Regions from separate parts of the Salmonella sp. HY31 genome, predicted to be linked through region 2. Evidence: riboswitches for the same ligand, from Rfam matches in the RefSeq annotation. Region 2 holds a riboswitch; the other holds the start of a gene.
The links. A riboswitch is a leader RNA that binds a small molecule or an ion and turns the genes downstream of it on or off. The one in region 2 is predicted to bind cobalamin.
Positions count from the first base shown of each region.

Region 1: it holds a riboswitch for cobalamin, as region 2 does, so the genes downstream of both, ACE15A_RS08180 (cobyrinate a,c-diamide synthase) here and btuB (TonB-dependent vitamin B12 receptor BtuB) in region 2, are expected to answer to the same signal.

Region 1 covers NZ_CP170479.1:1,764,222-1,772,781, reverse strand. The annotation lists gene ACE15A_RS08210 (cobalt-precorrin-4 methyltransferase) at 1-426, opposite strand, end outside; gene ACE15A_RS08205 (decarboxylating cobalt-precorrin-6B (C(15))-methyltransferase) at 419-988, opposite strand; gene ACE15A_RS08200 (cobalt-precorrin-7 (C(5))-methyltransferase) at 978-1,583, opposite strand; gene cbiD (cobalt-precorrin-5B (C(1))-methyltransferase CbiD) at 1,577-2,716, opposite strand; gene ACE15A_RS08190 (cobalt-precorrin-8 methylmutase) at 2,716-3,348, opposite strand; gene cbiB (adenosylcobinamide-phosphate synthase CbiB) at 3,359-4,318, opposite strand; gene ACE15A_RS08180 (cobyrinate a,c-diamide synthase) at 4,315-5,694, opposite strand; cobalamin riboswitch at 5,791-5,966, opposite strand; gene pocR (regulatory protein PocR) at 6,292-7,203, opposite strand; gene pduF (propanediol diffusion facilitator PduF) at 7,381-8,214, opposite strand.
Region 2 covers NZ_CP170479.1:4,563,890-4,572,449, reverse strand. The annotation lists gene oxyR (DNA-binding transcriptional regulator OxyR) at 1-731, shown strand, start outside; gene sthA (Si-specific NAD(P)(+) transhydrogenase) at 714-2,114, opposite strand; gene fabR (HTH-type transcriptional repressor FabR) at 2,313-2,948, shown strand; gene ACE15A_RS21875 (YijD family membrane protein) at 2,964-3,323, shown strand; gene trmA (tRNA (uridine(54)-C5)-methyltransferase TrmA) at 3,452-4,552, opposite strand; cobalamin riboswitch at 4,667-4,860, shown strand; gene btuB (TonB-dependent vitamin B12 receptor BtuB) at 4,925-6,781, shown strand; gene murI (glutamate racemase) at 6,726-7,577, shown strand; rRNA gene ACE15A_RS21855 (16S ribosomal RNA) at 7,954-8,560, shown strand, end outside.

The DNA of each region.
Region 1 (8,560 bases), 2.0 Mb from region 2:
AATAATGAGACTCTGCGATACCTCCGGTACGGTATATTCCACGCCCAGCTCCGCCGCAGCGCCGAGAAACGCGCTGACGCCAGGCACTACCTGCCAGTCAATACCGCGGCGGGTTAACGCTTCGCCTTGCTCACGTACGGAGCCATACAGCGAGACATCGCCCGTTTGCAAACGCACCACCGTTTTTCCCGCTTTCACGCCCGCGACCATCAGCTCGATAATCTGCTCAAGATGCAGTTCGGCGCTGTCGTAGCGTTCTGCCTGCGCGGGGCAGTAATCCAGCAGTTCGGTATTGATCAGCGAACCGGCATAGATAACTACCTGCGCCTGTTGCAGCAGACGGTATCCTTTAAGCGTGATCAGCTCGCGATCGCCCGGCCCGGCGCCGACGAACCACACACAGCGTGGATCAAATGTCTCAGACATGGTTTTCTTCCTTCTGACAGGCGATAACAAAAACAGGATTGTTCGGTTTGAAATAGTGTCCCGCCCCCAGCGGCGTTAACGATGAGAGCTGAAGCTGTACACAGTCCATTCGGCATGCACCGATGCGCGCAAGATGCGCCAGAGCGCCATGGAGGTTTTCCTGCAAGATAAAGGTCATTACCAGGCGGCCACCGGGATGCAGATGGCGCATCGCCCAGTCAATCAGCGCCGTCAGATGCCCGCCGCTGCCGCCCATAAACACCGCATCGGCTTTCCTGGTTATGGTCATTGGCGCTTCGCCGGGGAGAATATCGATATTGCCACAGGCAAAGCGCTGACGATTCTCATCAAGCAACCGTAACGCGGCGGGATTGCGCTCAATAGCCGTCACCTGCAACGAAGGAAATTGCAGCGCCGCTTCAATTGAGACGCTTCCCGTTCCCGCCCCGACGTCAAGCAGGTGACTGGCGCGGTGGAGCTCAAGTTTCGACAGTGCCAGCGCCCGTACTGCCTCTTTGGTCATCGGTACGTTCTCGCCGCGCAGAAAAAGCTCATCTTTCATCAAGGATCACCACTGTACTCATTTCATAGTCGGCGTTCACCGCACTGACAGGTAGCCAGTGGATTCGCTCATTTTCCATCGCCAGATTTTCACCAATCACCATTAAGCGATGCCCTTTACCGCGCGCGACCAGTTCCCGCGCGATTTCCCGCGGGCCGCAGCGGGCGTCCGTGACCATCGCCACTTTGCGATGGCTCGCCAGTTGCTCGAAGCTGACGCAACGACCGTGACTACTGGTCAACCACATGTCATTCATATCAATTCCAGCCTGCGCGCACAGATACTGTACGGCGCTGATCCCTGGGATAATGCGAACATGCTCAATACCAAAATGGGCCACCATGCGCGTACCGATGCCATAAAACAGCGGATCGCCGGAGGCCAGCACCACGATCCGTTTATCCCGACGGGCGGCAATCCAGGACAACAACGCGCCAATATCCGCGCCCAGCGTAAATCGTTCGCCGCCAAACGTCGGAAACTGCGCCAAATGGCGTTTACCGCCTGCCAGCGCATCGGCATGGTCTATCGCTTCCAGCGCCGCAGGCGTCATCAAATGCCGTCCGGCGGGCCCCATTCCCACGACCGTTAGCATTGCAGCTCCTTAGCAATCTCGTCGACGGGACGATTACTACCGAGAATATGGTTATCAAAAGAAAACAGGATGGCGTCGCAGACAGGCAGCGTTTTGGTAAAACGCAGCATCTGTATGACTCGCAAACAAATACGCCTGGCAAGATGGTTGTAGATATGCCCGAAGCCATATGCTTCAATGTGCTCCATTGCCGCTTCGGTGGTATCGCAATCGCCGACCAGAGTGAGTAACTCCAGCGGCGCGCCCAGTAGAGCTAAATGCGCGACCAGCGTTTCCATCCGCGCATCGGCAATATGGCTATGGGTATGGAAGATCCCGGCAGCGATTTTGATCAATTTTCCAGGATGACCCACCAGCACTATCTGGCGAAATCCCAGCCGTACCGCCTCTTCAATCATGTAGCCGACAAAATTGCTCATGGTGACGACCGCCTGTGTGTCGACGCCCATTTGTTCGCGAACAAACCGTTCGCCGTGATTGCCCGGCACGAGTATCACCCGCGTTAATCCTGACGCCCGTTTGATCTCCAGCTCCAGCGATAGCGAGCGTTTCCAGCTTTCTTCCGACATCGGCGTCACAATGCCAGTAGTGCCAATAATGGAAATGCCGCCAAGAATGCCAAGCCGCGAGTTATACGTTTTTTGCGCCCGCGCTTCGCCTTCCGGGGCAAAAATCTCCACATCGGCCCCACGCGCCGGGCCTATCGCTTCGCGCATCGCAGACTCAATGGTATGGCGCGGCGTACGATTGATAGCGGCGCTCCCGAGCGGCAGTCCGACCCCTTTACGCGTTACCGTACCAATACCTTCGCCGCCAGTGAGCGTAATCTCACCGCTGTCGTTGAGCGTAACGCGGGCAAAAATCAACATCCCGTGCGTGGCATCCACGTCATCGCCGCCATCTTTACGAATTGCGGCTATCGCCTGCTGGCCTTCAATGTGCGGCGACTCCACGTTCAGGCATAGCGTGACGCCCGACGGCGTGACGATGGAGACCTGATGAATTAGATGTTGACGCAATATCATCAGCGCGGCGACTTTTGCCGCCGCCGTCGCGCAGGAACCGGTGGTATATCCTTTACGTAACGCTTTACCGTGATGCCAGACCGGCGCGTCAAAAGAAAGCTCGCTCATCAAGCCTCCCGGAGGTGATAAAGCAGCGCATTGACGATAGCGGCGGCTACGTTACTGCCGCCTTTACGCCCTAACGCGGCAATCGCCGGGAAATGGCTATGGGTGAGCGCCTCTTTGGACTCCGCAGCGCCAACAAAGCCTACCGGTACACCCACCACGCCGCTCACCGTCACGTTATGCTCAAGCAAACGGAACAGGGCCGTCGGCGCATTGCCGAAAACAAAGATTTTGTTTTTCTCCTCCTCGTCGATAGCAATATCAACAGCAGCCATTGAACGGGTAATCCCCTGCGTTTTTGCGGCGCGTATCACGCGCGGATCGCTGATATAACAACGACACTCGCCGCCAAACGTCGCCAGCAATCTTTTATTAATGCCGGACAGCGCCATCGTGGTATCGGTATAAATAATGCACGGATGGCGTAGCGCATCACAAAGCTGCTCCAGCGCATCAGCAGAGAACCACAAAATGTCCAGCCAGTCGAAATCGGCGGTGGTATGGATAACCCGCTTGATAATGGCCTCATGGAGCGGACTGGCGAAACGGTAATCGGGATGCGCTTCGCGAATAATGTCGCTAATAATGGTGAAACTATTGGCCTCAATGGTTTGGGGCTGCTGGATATAATGCATACTGTCGTCCTCAGGCCACGCCAGATAACCAGCACCGTGCCGCAATAAACAGCGCCAGCGCCAGGGTTGAAGCGACCCACATCAATCGAATCGTTCGGGAAATATCGTCTACGGAAATATCGCGCTGCGCGTCGCCGATCCAGGGTTTGTCCACACGCTCGCCAAAGTAGCTATTTGGGCCACCTAGCTGGATACCTAAGGCGCCGGCCACACAGGCTTCCGACCAGGCGCAATTTGGGCTACTGTGGTTATAACGGTCACGCCAGCCAATACGCAGCGCATGCCAACCACTCAGGCGACAAAGTCCTGCCGCAATGCCCAGCAACAGCCAGCTCAGTCGGGCGGGAAGATAGTTCGCTACGTCGTCCATACGGGCGCTAACCATACCAATCGCCCGATACTTTTCATGTTTGTAGCCCACCATTGAATCCAGGGTATTGACGGCTTTGTAGGCCATAGCCAGCGGCACGCCGCCGAGAAAGAGGAAAAAGAGCGGCGCGATAATGCCGTCAACGGTGTTCTCTGCAACCGTTTCCACCACGGCGCGATTGATCTGCTCTGGCTGAAGTTGCGACGTATCGCGCCCGACGATCCAGGAGAGTTTTATTCGGCTTTCCGCAAGGTCGTCCTCCCGTAACGGTCGTTCAACCTCCTGCGCGGCGCGGGCCAGAGAGCGTCCGGCCAGCGTGGTAAAGATCATCCAGACTTCGACGCTCCAGCCAAACCAGGGATGAATCCGCTGCGCCAGCGCCAGTACGCCCCACGCCATGCCCCAGGTCGCCCCGACAACCACAATCCACATTACGCCACCGCCAATCCGCAGCGCTTTGTCGCTGTGACAATAGCGACGCACAATTCGCTGCACAAACGTGATTAAACGACCTATCCAGCGTACCGGATGAGGCCAGTGTTGAGGGTCGCCGATGATAAAATCCAGCACCCAGGCGATACACCAGGCAAGGATCGTCATGATACGCGCCTCGCCGCCGCCAGCCAGTGCTGCAACATTTCCGGACGCTGGGCGAAATGGACATGCAGGTAGCTGGCAAACGTGTTGCCTGTCTGCCAGCCGCCAGTCCATTCCTGTAACACGCGGTCATCGCGAACCTTACGACAGGCCATAACGGCGGGTGTTTCGGGGATAAAATCTGAGTAGTGAAATTCATGACCGCGCACTATCTCGCCAGGCGCCGCCAATAGCGTTGGCTGCATAGCCCGCGCTTCACAGTAACCAAAGCGGGTAAGTCGCTTACCCATTTTGCTGTGGCCGGGGATAATATCCGCCATCTGATGAATTTCTCCGCCGCTATCCTCCAGAGTGCTCCCCAGATACATCAGACCGCCACACTCCGCATAAATCGCCGCGCCGCGCTGATGCGCAGCCCGCAAATGTTTTAACATCATCGTATTTGCCGCCAGATCCGCGGCGTATAATTCAGGATATCCACCGCCCAGCCAGATCATCTGACAGTCAGGCAATATGCGGTCATGCAGTGGGCTAAAACGCACAATGTTAACGCCGGCACGTTCCAGCAAATCGATGTTGTCGGGGTAATAAAAGTTAAAGGCTTCATCATCCGCCAGAGCAAGCGTCAGCCCTGCCCCCGCCGTTTTACCTGGGCGTTCAGGCCACGTTCCCGCCGGAAGCGCTGATAACAGACTCAGCGAGAGTAGCGCATCCACATCCACTGTTTGTTCCAGCGTAGCGACAAAATCATGCCATGATTGCTGATTGACGAGGGATTCTCTGGCGGTAATCAACCCCAGGTGGCGTTCAGGTAATGCGACGCCGTCGCAAGGAGGGACATACCCCAGTACCGGCAGTGAGCAATAATGTTCAATGGCATTTTTGAGGAGCTGATAGTGGGCGTCGCTAGTGACGCGATTCACAATCACGCCCGCGAGGTTGAGGGTCGGGTCGAAGTGCTGAAATCCCATAACGGTAGCCGCAAGCGACGTTGAAACAGCCTTGCCGTCCACCAGTAGTATGACCGGGCAGTCAAGCTGTTTTGCCATTGCGGCTGTACTGCAATAATTGGGGTCGACGCCATAGCCGTCATACAGCCCCATGACCCCCTCAATGACAGCGACATCCGCCCGCTGCATTTGTTCGCAAAATAAGGCGTTGAGAACAGGAGGAGGAAGCATGAAACTGTCAAGATTACGGGACACCACGCCACAGATAGCGGTATGCCAGCCGGTATCAAGGTAATCTGGCCCAACTTTAAACGGCTGTACGCGCAGCGCGCGTTTTTGCAGCAGCCTCAGCAAACCAAGCGTCACCGTGGTTTTGCCACAACCGCTTCCTGTGCCTGCAAGAATAAATGCGTGATGCCTTGCCGCCATTACCCTGATCCTGTTCAGGGTGGTAGGGGTATACAGGTACGCGCATGTTCAGTCTTTCGACTGTACGCGTCTTCGCAACCCACTTCCCACCGAAGTTGTTGGTTATCACCGACAGGCAGGTCTTCTGGCTTAGCGTCCTCCTCGCCCGTCCTTCCCAATCTTGCGATCAGTGGTCTTTACGGGGTCGTCAGCATCACAGCAGCGGGGGCTGCGGGGGATTTTCACCCCCTTCCCTACCACAAATGTGGCAAACCTGTTGGTTTACGTTATGGCTGTACGGCACACCCATAACGGCAATTAATAATGTGCTACATTTTACATTTCTGTGAGCAATAGCCTGAGCGGTTGCTCATCTGACGTTAATCTACTCATCCTTACCGGTATATTGACGATAGAACGTGTCGACAAAGCGTAATAAAACTTATCTTTCCTAACACTGTACTTCATCACAAAAATAAAAACTGGTGCAGTTTATGCCCTAAATTTTATTATTTTGTTGCGCTATGACAATTTATTGTTACACCAGATAAATTTTCTTTCTGAAATGATTAAGATACAAAACACTATCAAAAATCGGCAATAGCAAAATATTGCTACTTATATCGATGGAGGGTGAGAACTCTCATTTATCTGCTGGCGGTAAACCTGCGGTGTAACCTGATAGGTCTGGCGGAAGACTTTGCAAAAATAGCTGGTTTGCGAAAAGCCTAAATTACGTGCAATACTGGCAATACTCCAGTCACTATGGCAAAGCAATTCTCTGGCGCTAACCATCCTTTGGCGATTCACCCACGCATTAAATCCGATCCCCTGATATTTCTTGAATAGCTTACTGAAATAATAGGGGCTGAGATAGACATGTGAAGCGACATCCTCCAGACGAAGATCGTCGGACAAATGCGCATCAATATAGCGAAGCGCTTTTTTCATTTTACTGTCATGCGGGCTGGGGCCACGAGCGGTTTTGTTTGTTTCCGATTTCTGCGGATTGTCTTTGATAACCACAAAATTGAGTTGTTTTTTCAGGCAATTCTCAACGATCAGTTTAAGCAGATCGGCGGAAGCGATAACTCGTGAATAGTCCATCTCTGGCACATTCCGAAATTCATTCAACAGCTCAGGGTCAGCCTGCCAGCGATCGTCGACATTAAGAATGTCTACCAGTTCCACGTCATTACTTAATCGAACCTGTCCGCATAAAACAAAGCCAACTAAATGCCCTGCAATTACCAGCGGAATAGAAAAATCCGTTAGCCCGGCATGACAACGATAAATACAGGGTTGATCGGACTTCGATGCCTCCAGTCCCCCGCAGCGATCGCTCATACGACAACGTGTACTATGCTGGGGATGTTGCCGCATCAACTGACAAAACGGCGTGAAATTGAATAGCTCAGATATTTCATCACCATGAATATTGACAACCACAACCGCCAGACCGGTGGCTTGTGCAAAATCCTGTGCGATTTTATTAATGAGTTCTGAGTTCAGAGCGCTCGCAGAAATCATGATAAAACCCCTCAGTTAATTTATTGTTATAAACAAAACACATTATTTACATTCACTTTTTATTACCATTATCCTGGCCCTGATAAAAAGTACAATGACAATACCAAAAGTCTCCCATTGCAGGGAGACGTTTTGATCAGTTCGTGAAAGCAGATCACGAAATTATCTCACCTGTTTTTACGATACATCATTGCTGTGAATCTGGTTCGCATTTTCTTCCGGTTTACAGCGATTACAAGGTAAATTCTTACCAATAAAATAGCGATATATGGCCGCTCCGGCACAGGCGCCGATAACAGGCGCGACAATTGGCACGATAAAGTAAGGGATCTCTCGCCCACCGCTCATCGCCATGTTCCCCCACCCCGCTAACCATGTGAACAGTTTGGGGCCGAAATCACGCGCCGGATTCATTGCAAAACCGGTAAGAGGCCCGGTAGACGCGCCGATAACGGCAACCAGTATCCCAATAAGCAAAGGCGCAAGCGGCCCTTTAGGAACGCCATTGCCATCATCCGTCAATGCCATGATCATGCCCATCAGAATCGACGTAATTACCACTTCCACTAACGCCGCCTGCCATACATTTAGCGCTGCGGCCGGATAGGTACTGAAAATGCTGGCTAATTGCAAACTTTCGACGCTACCGCGCACCATATGATGCGCAGTCTCAAATTCAATAAAAAGGCTACTATAAAGCGCATACGCCAGCAGAGCGCCACCAAAAGCGCCGGCAACCTGGGCAATAATATAAGGCAATACTTTCTGCCTGGGAAAGCAGGCAAACAGCCACAGCGCGATTGTCACCGCAGGATTAAGATGTCCGCCGGAGATCCCGGCCGTAAGGTAAACGGCCAGTGAAATCCCAAGCCCCCAAATAATGCAAATCTCCCATAATCCGAGGCTGGCGCCTGCGACTTTGAGCGCGCTCAAACAACCGATACCAAAAAACAAAAAGAGTCCGGTGCCTAAAAATTCCGCACCACATTGCGCTTTTAGAGAATCATTCATGTGACACCTTCTGAGCAAAGTTCGTGTCCTGACCAGCGCAAGTTTCGGCTGGCGGTAGAGTACAGCTAACCTCACTATAAAAAGTGCCGCCTGTAAATTGTTGGCAACCTGCGGACCTGTCTCCCGGAAAAATCGTGTTGCGATAGCAAAATTTTGCTTTCCCTATATTTTTATCAGCCCGTCATACGGGAAATATGAGCTATAAAATACGCCTGTGAGAATAATAAAATATTGCGCAAGCCAACTTATCAAGTTCGAATAAGCATCACATTTTGCGTCTTTCGCCATATCAAATAAAAATACTTCCGTCACTAACAAAAATGTAAAAATGAAATAATAAAAGCAA
Region 2 (8,560 bases):
TGCTGGTGGATCAGGCGCGCACCGTGCTGCGTGAGGTCAAGGTGCTCAAGGAGATGGCAAGCCAACAAGGTGAGGCGATGTCCGGCCCGTTACATATTGGTTTAATCCCAACGGTTGGCCCCTATTTGCTGCCGCTTATTATTCCGATGTTGCACCAGACTTTCCCGAAGCTGGAAATGTATCTGCATGAGGCGCAAACCCATCAGCTGTTAGCGCAACTCGATAGCGGCAAGCTTGACTGCGCTATTCTGGCACTGGTGAAAGAGAGTGAGGCATTTATCGAAGTGCCGCTGTTTGATGAGCCCATGATGCTGGCTATTTATGAGGATCATCCGTGGGCGAATCGCGATCGCGTGCCGATGTCCGATCTGGCGGGCGAAAAATTGCTGATGCTGGAAGATGGCCACTGTCTGCGCGATCAGGCGATGGGGTTCTGTTTCGAAGCGGGAGCGGATGAAGATACCCATTTCCGGGCGACCAGTCTGGAAACGCTACGCAACATGGTGGCGGCGGGCAGTGGTATTACGCTACTTCCTGCGCTGGCAGTGCCGCAGGAGCGTAAGCGCGACGGCGTGGTCTATCTGCCATGCATTAAACCGGAGCCGCGTCGTACCGTGGGGCTGGTTTATCGCCCGGGATCGCCGCTGCGTAGCCGTTATGAGCAACTGGCAGAGGCCATCCGTGGCGCAATGGATGGCCATTTCGACAAGGCGTTAAAACAGGCGGTTTAAGCCGTTTAGCGCCGCAACCCGATAAGCTTCCGCCATGGTTGGGTAGTTAAAGGTGGTGTTAACGAAGTACTCGATGGTGTTACCGCCACCTTTCTGCTCCATGATCGCCTGGCCGATATGAATAATTTCGGCGGCGCGTTCGCCAAAGCAGTGAATCCCCAGAATTTCTTTGGTTTCACGGTGGAAGAGAATTTTTAGCGTGCCGACGTTCATGCCAACGATTTGCGCTCGCGCCAGATGCTTAAACTGCGCGCGGCCCACTTCATAAGGCACTTTCATTGCCGTTAACTGCTGCTCGGTTTTGCCGACAGAACTGATTTCCGGAATGGTATAAATCCCGGTGGGGATATCTTCGATAAGATGCGCGGTCGCTTCGCCTTTCACCAGCGCCTGCGCTGCAATACGCCCCTGATCGTAGGCTGCGGAAGCCAGACTGGGATAGCCAATCACGTCGCCCACCGCATAGACGTGCGGCAGGGCGGTCTGGTACATGCTGTTGACCTTGAGCTGTCCACGGCTGTCTGTTTCCAGACCAATATTCTCCAGCGCCAGCGAATCGGTGTTACCGGTACGGCCATTGGCATAGAGCAGACAGTCAGCCTTCAGTTTTTTGCCGGATTTCAGGTGCATGATGACGCCATCATCGCAGCCTTCGATTTTCTCATACTCTTCATTGTGGCGAATCACCACACCACTATTCCAGAAATGGTAAGAGAGAGAGTCGGACATCTCCTGATCGAGAAAGGCCAGCAGGCGATCGCGAGTGTTGATCAGATCCACTTTCACATCCATACCGCGGAAGATGGACGCATATTCGCAGCCGATAACGCCGGCGCCATAAATAATAACGTGGCGCGGTTCATGGTGGAGGCTAAGGATTGAGTCGCTGTCATAAATGCGCGGATGCGAGAAATCCACATCATTGGGATGGTAAGGACGCGAACCACAAGCAATAACAAATTTTTCTGCCGTTAGGGTTTCAACCGTGCCGTCATGGCATTCCAGCGCCAGGGTATGTTCGTCAATAAAATGGGCGTTGCCCTGCAAGATTTCACAGTGGTTACGCTCATAAAACCCCTGACGCATACGCGTTTGTTGATTAATCACGTTATCAGCATGGTTGAGGATATCGGCGAAAGAAGAACGAAGGAGACGGGAGTGGTCGCTATAGAGCGGGTTTTGATTAAATTCGATAATACGGCTGACGGCGTGGCGAAGGGCTTTGGATGGGATGGTGCCCCAGTGGGTACATCCGCCGCCAACGTTATGATAACGCTCAATCACCGCGACGCGTGCTCCTTGCTTAACCAGACCCATTGCAGCGCCTTCACCGCCGGGGCCTGACCCTATGACGACTGCATCATAATCCCAGGAATGTGGCATGGTATTACTCACCTGTTTTTATACATAAAATAAACACGATGATAACATTTGCCCAGCTTTAACCCAATTATCGTTGTGCTTTTTTGCGAAGCCGGAGCACAAACTGTCTGTAAACAATCATTCACAATCCAGTGTGAACCCGTTACTTTTATTCTCTGGTATAGTGCCGAATAAGGCATATGGAAGGATTCAGACATTGTGATGGGTGTTAGAGCGCAACAAAAAGAAAAAACCCGGCGTTCGCTGGTGGAAGCCGCATTCAGCCAACTGAGCGCTGAGCGGAGTTTCGCCAGCCTGAGTTTGCGTGAAGTGGCGCGTGAAGCGGGCATTGCGCCAACGTCGTTTTACCGTCATTTTCGCGATGTTGATGAACTCGGTCTGACGATGGTGGATGAAAGCGGTCTGATGTTGCGTCAGTTGATGCGTCAGGCGCGACAGCGCATCGCGAAAGGCGGCAGCGTCATCCGCACGTCGGTCTCCACATTTATGGAGTTTATCGGCAACAACCCCAACGCCTTCCGTCTGTTGTTGCGCGAGCGTTCCGGCACTTCAGCGGCGTTTCGTGCTGCCGTCGCGCGGGAGATTCAGCACTTTATTGCGGAACTTGCCGACTATCTGGAACTCGAAAACCATATGCCGCGTGCGTTTACTGAAGCCCAGGCCGAAGCGATGGTGACTATTGTCTTTAGCGCGGGTGCAGAGGCGTTGGACATCGGCGCTGAACAGCGTCGGCAATTAGAAGAGCGGCTGGTATTGCAACTGCGCATGATTGCGAAAGGGGCGTATTACTGGTATCGCCGTGAGCAAGAGAAAATAGCACATCATTCCGAATAACGTGAAGGACGAGTAATGAAACAGTCAGGTCAAGATAAAGGTACGCTGTTGCTGGCGCTCATCGCTGGCTTATCGATTAACGGCACATTCGCGGCACTGTTTAGCGCTATTGTGCCGTTCTCCGTATTCCCGATTATCTCGCTGGTGCTGACGGTATATTGCCTGCATCAACGCTACCAAAATCGTACTATGCCGGTGGGTTTGCCGGGGCTGGCCGCCGCCTGTTTTATTCTTGGCGTTTTACTGTATAGCACCGTCGTGCGTGCAGAATATCCGGATATGGGTTCTAATTTCTTCCCGGCGGTGCTGTCGGTGATTCTGGTATTCTGGATTGGCTTTAAGATGCGCAATCGGAAGCAGGACATCGCGGAGTAGTGTGCGAATGCCAGATGGCGGCGCAAGCGCCTGATCCGGCCTACAACTGTACATATATGTAGGCCGGGCAAGCGAAGCGCCCCGGCAGAACGCCAGATAGCGGTATAATCGGCTATCCGACGTATATTTTACCTTGCGGTCAATAACACCCCGCATTCCATATGATGCGTATACGGGAACTGATCGAACAGCGCCAGGCGAGACACCGTGTGCGTCTGGCTTAATGTTTCCAGGTTTTTGCACAACGTTTCCGGATTGCAGGAAATGTACAGAATACGTGGATAAGCCTGCACCATTTTTTCAGTTTCGCTGTCCAGACCGCTGCGCGGCGGATCGACAAAAATGGTTTCGCACTGATAGCGCTTCAGATCGATCCCCTGTAAGCGATTAAACTCACGGACGCCGTTCATCGCCTGGGTAAACTCTTCCGCCGCCATGCGAATAATCTGAACATTATCAATATGATTAGCGGCAATATTATACTGCGCGGCAGCGACGGACGGTTTGGCGATTTCGGTTGCCAGCACGCGGTTAAAATTGCGCGCCAGCGCTAAAGAAAAATTGCCGTTGCCGCAATACAACTCAAGCAGATCGCCTTTTGAGTCTTTCGTCACCTCCAGCGCCCACTCTAACATCTGAATATTCATGGCGGCGTTTGGCTGCGTAAAGCTGTTTTCGACTTGGCGGTAGATCATTTCTTTACCTGCCACAGGCAGACGCTCATCAATATAATCCTGATCCAATTCGACTTTGGTTTTAGTGGCCCGGCCAATCAGGTGTACGTTCAGACCTTGCGCGCGTAAAGCATCGCGTAACGCAGTGGCGGCTTCATGCCACTCTTCGTCCAGCTTCTTATGGTACAGCAACGACACTACCGCCTGGTTGCTCAAGGTGGTGAGATAATCGATCTGGAACAGCTTATGCCGCAGTGCATGATTATCGCGCACGCCGGCAATCATCGCCTTCATTAAGGTATTAATCAGTTGGCTGGCCGCCGGGAAGCTGTCAACGCGAATCCGGCTTTTGGTCTGCTGATCAAACATAATGTGGTACAGGTCATCGCCGTCATGCCACAGGCGAAATTCCGCACGCATACGATAGTGACTGACCGGCGAGCGAAATACTTCCGGAACCAGGCCAGAAAACGGCGCCATCATACTCTGCAAGCGCGCCACTTTTTCGGCTAGCTGCGCCTCATACTGTTCTGTCGGAAGATGTTCGGGGGTCATATCGCATCCTGAATAATAAAAGTACGCGGGGATTGTAGGGATTGCTCAGTGGATGTCCAGCTATTGATGATTTCTGATTTGTGATGCGCGGTCTGGACAGGGTGTTGTGACAGACGGTAGCATCCGTGGGCCGGTCCTGTGAGTTAATAGGGAATCCAGTGAAAATCTGGAGCTGACGCGCAGCGGTAAGGAAAGGTGAGATGAGAGCGTAAGCAGACACTGCCTCCGGTGGGAAGTCATCATTTCTGCTATCCAGCCAACGGATAACCCTCCAAGCCCGAAGACCTGCCGGCTAACGTCGCATCTGGTTTTCATCATCGCGTACTATCGATGAAGCCTGCGGCATCCTTCTTATATTGTGGATACTTTACAATGATTAAAAAAGCTACGCTGCTGACGGCGTTCTCCGTCACGGCCTTTTCCGCTTGGGCGCAGGACACTAGCCCGGATACCCTGGTTGTCACCGCCAACCGTTTTCAGCAGCCTGTAAACTCTGTTTTGGCGCCAACTGATGTCGTCACCCGCGAGGATATTCAGCGCTGGCAGTCAAAAGATCTTAATGACGTAATGCGCCGTCTTCCTGGTGTGGATATTTCACAGAGCGGCGGAATGGGGAAGAGTTCCTCGCTGTATGTTCGCGGCACCGAATCGCGGCATGTCCTGGTACTGATTGATGGTGTGCCGATGGCGCGGGCGGGCATTAGTAACGCGATTGATATTGGTCAGCTTCCGGTGTCGTTAGTGCAGCGCATTGAATACATTCGCGGACCGCGTTCAGCGGTGTACGGTTCTGGCGCGATTGGCGGCGTCGTCAATATCATTACGATGAGCAATGACGAGAAATCACAGATCAACGCCGGTATGGGATCGGATGGTTACCAGACCTATGATGGGATTATGAATAAACGGTTTGGCGATACGATTGTAACTGCTGCCGGGGCGTATGAGACGACCAGGGGTTTTAACATTCAGCCTGACTCTCCCTATAACGGGGACAGTGACCGGGACGGCTACCGCAATAAGCTGTTCTGGGGAGGCGTACAGCATAAGTTTAACGATAACGTCTCCGGTTTCTTTCGCGGTTATGGCTATACGGCGAATAGCGATTACGATCAGGGTTCATATGGTTATGTTGGCGGCAATGATGAGGCCCAGAATTACACCCAATCTTGGGATGCTGGCCTGCAATACAGTTCTGGCATCTATTCTTCTCAGCTGATCGCCAATTATCAACATATTAAAGATTACAACTACAGTCACGATCTTGGTCGGTATGCGGGGGATGCCTCGCTGGATAACATGGAGCAGCGTTATATTCAGTGGGGTAATAGTGTTGAAGTTGGGTACGGAGCGGTTAGCGGCGGGGCTGACTGGAAACAGGAAAAGCTGACCTCCAGCAGTACAACGAAGGCCGATACTTACAAACGTGATACCACCGGGCTCTACCTGACCGGACAGCAACAAATCGATAGTGTCACGTTGGAAGCTTCTGGCCGTGAAGATCATGATGAGCAGTTCGGCTGGCATGGGACATGGCAGACCGCAGCGGGCTGGGAGTTTGTTGATGGTTATCGGGCAACTCTCTCCTATGGTACGGGGTTCCTGGCACCGTCCCTTGGGCAGCAATATGGCGCGACGCGTTTTGCATCATCTTATGGGCCTGGTATTGCCGCTAACCCAAACCTAAAGCCGGAAGAATCCAGGCAGTGGGAGGCCGGCATTGATGGGCTGACCGGACCGCTGGATTGGCGCCTTTCTGCATATCATTATAAGGTTCAAAACCTGATCGATTATACAGATAATCAATACGTTAATCTGAAATCGGCCACTATTAAAGGTCTGGAGTGGACCGGAAATATCACCACCGGCCCGGTAGATCACCACCTGACGCTGCAATACGTCGATCCGCGTGATGATGAAACCAATAAGGTTCTCTATCGCCGTGCTAAGCAACAGGTAAAGTATGAGCTGACCGGACAGATTTTTGAACTCGGCTGGAATGTGATGTATCAGTACCTCGGCGAACGTTACGATAAAGACTTCGACAATAATAGAGATGTAAAAATGGGCGGCTTGAGCTTGTGGGATATTGGAGTTTCATATCCGCTCACCTCACATCTGACAGTTCGTGGTAAAATAGCCAACCTGTTCGACAAAGATTACGAGACAGTTTATGGCTACCAAACTGCAGGACGAGAATACACCTTGTCTGGCAGCTACACCTTCTGAACCACGTCCCACCGTGCTGGTATTTGATTCTGGCGTCGGTGGATTGTCGGTCTATGATGAGATTCGGCGGCTCCTGCCGGATCTCCACTATATATATGCTTTCGATAACGTGGCATTCCCCTATGGGGAAAAGAGCGAAACGTTTATCGTCGAGCGCGTTGTCGACATTGTTACTGCGGTACAGCAGTGCTATCCCCTTTCACTGGCGGTGATAGCCTGCAATACCGCCAGTACGGTTTCACTTCCCGCATTACGTGAAAAGTTTGCCTTCCCGGTGGTGGGCGTTGTACCTGCGATTAAACCAGCGGCGCGGCTTACCGCAAATGGCGTCGTCGGGCTACTGGCGACGCGAGCGACGGTCAAACGTCCTTATACTCACGAGCTGATTGCGCGCTTCGCCAATGAATGTCAGATAGCTATGTTGGGGTCGGCAGAACTGGTGGAACTGGCGGAAGCTAAATTACATGGCGACTCGGTATCGCTGGAAGAGCTACGCCGTATATTACGTCCATGGCTGCGAATGCCGGAACCGCCTGACACGGTCGTTCTGGGGTGTACGCATTTCCCTCTATTACGAGACGAGATTTTGCAAGTCCTGCCCGAAGGGACGCGGTTAGTGGATTCCGGCGCGGCGATAGCGCGTCGTACAGCCTGGCTGTTGGAGCATGAAGCGCCGTATGCAAAATCGACCGATGCCAATATTGCTTATTGCATGGCAATGACGCCAGAAGCTGAACAATTATTGCCCGTTTTACAGCGTTATGGCTTTGAAACGCTCGAAAAACTGGCGGTTTAATGGCGTTTTGGGTAAATACCAGGCACTTGGAAAATTATTTTAAATTTCCTCTTGTCAGGCGGAAATAACTCCCTATAATGCGCCACCACTGACACGGAACAACGGCACACAGGCCGCCGGGTCAGCGGGGTTAAGACCAGAGCCTCACGGAGAAAAGCGAAAATAAACGCTTGACTCTGAAGCGGGAAAGCGTAATATGCACACCCCGCGCCGCTGAGAAAAGCGCAGCGGCACTGCTCTTTAACAATTTATCAGACAATCTGTGTGGGCACTCGAAGATACGGATTCTTAACGTCCCCGGACGAAAAATGAATACCAAGTCTCTGAGTGAACACGTAATTCATTACGAAGTTTAATTCACGAGCATCAAACTTTTAAATTGAAGAGTTTGATCATGGCTCAGATTGAACGCTGGCGGCAGGCCTAACACATGCAAGTCGAACGGTAACAGGAAGCAGCTTGCTGCTTTGCTGACGAGTGGCGGACGGGTGAGTAATGTCTGGGAAACTGCCTGATGGAGGGGGATAACTACTGGAAACGGTGGCTAATACCGCATAACGTCGCAAGACCAAAGAGGGGGACCTTCGGGCCTCTTGCCATCAGATGTGCCCAGATGGGATTAGCTTGTTGGTGAGGTAACGGCTCACCAAGGCGACGATCCCTAGCTGGTCTGAGAGGATGACCAGCCACACTGGAACTGAGACACGGTCCAGACTCCTACGGGAGGCAGCAGTGGGGAATATTGCACAATGGGCGCAAGCCTGATGCAGCCATGCCGCGTGTATGAAGAAGGCCTTCGGGTTGTAAAGTACTTTCAGCGGGGAGGAAGGTGTTGTGGTTAATAACCGCAGCAATTGACGTTACCCGCAGAAGAAGCACCGGCTAACTCCGTGCCAGCAGCCGCGGTAATACGGAGGGTGCAAGCGTTAATCGGAATTACTGGGCGTAAAGCGCACGCAGGCGGTCTGTCAAGTCGGATGTGA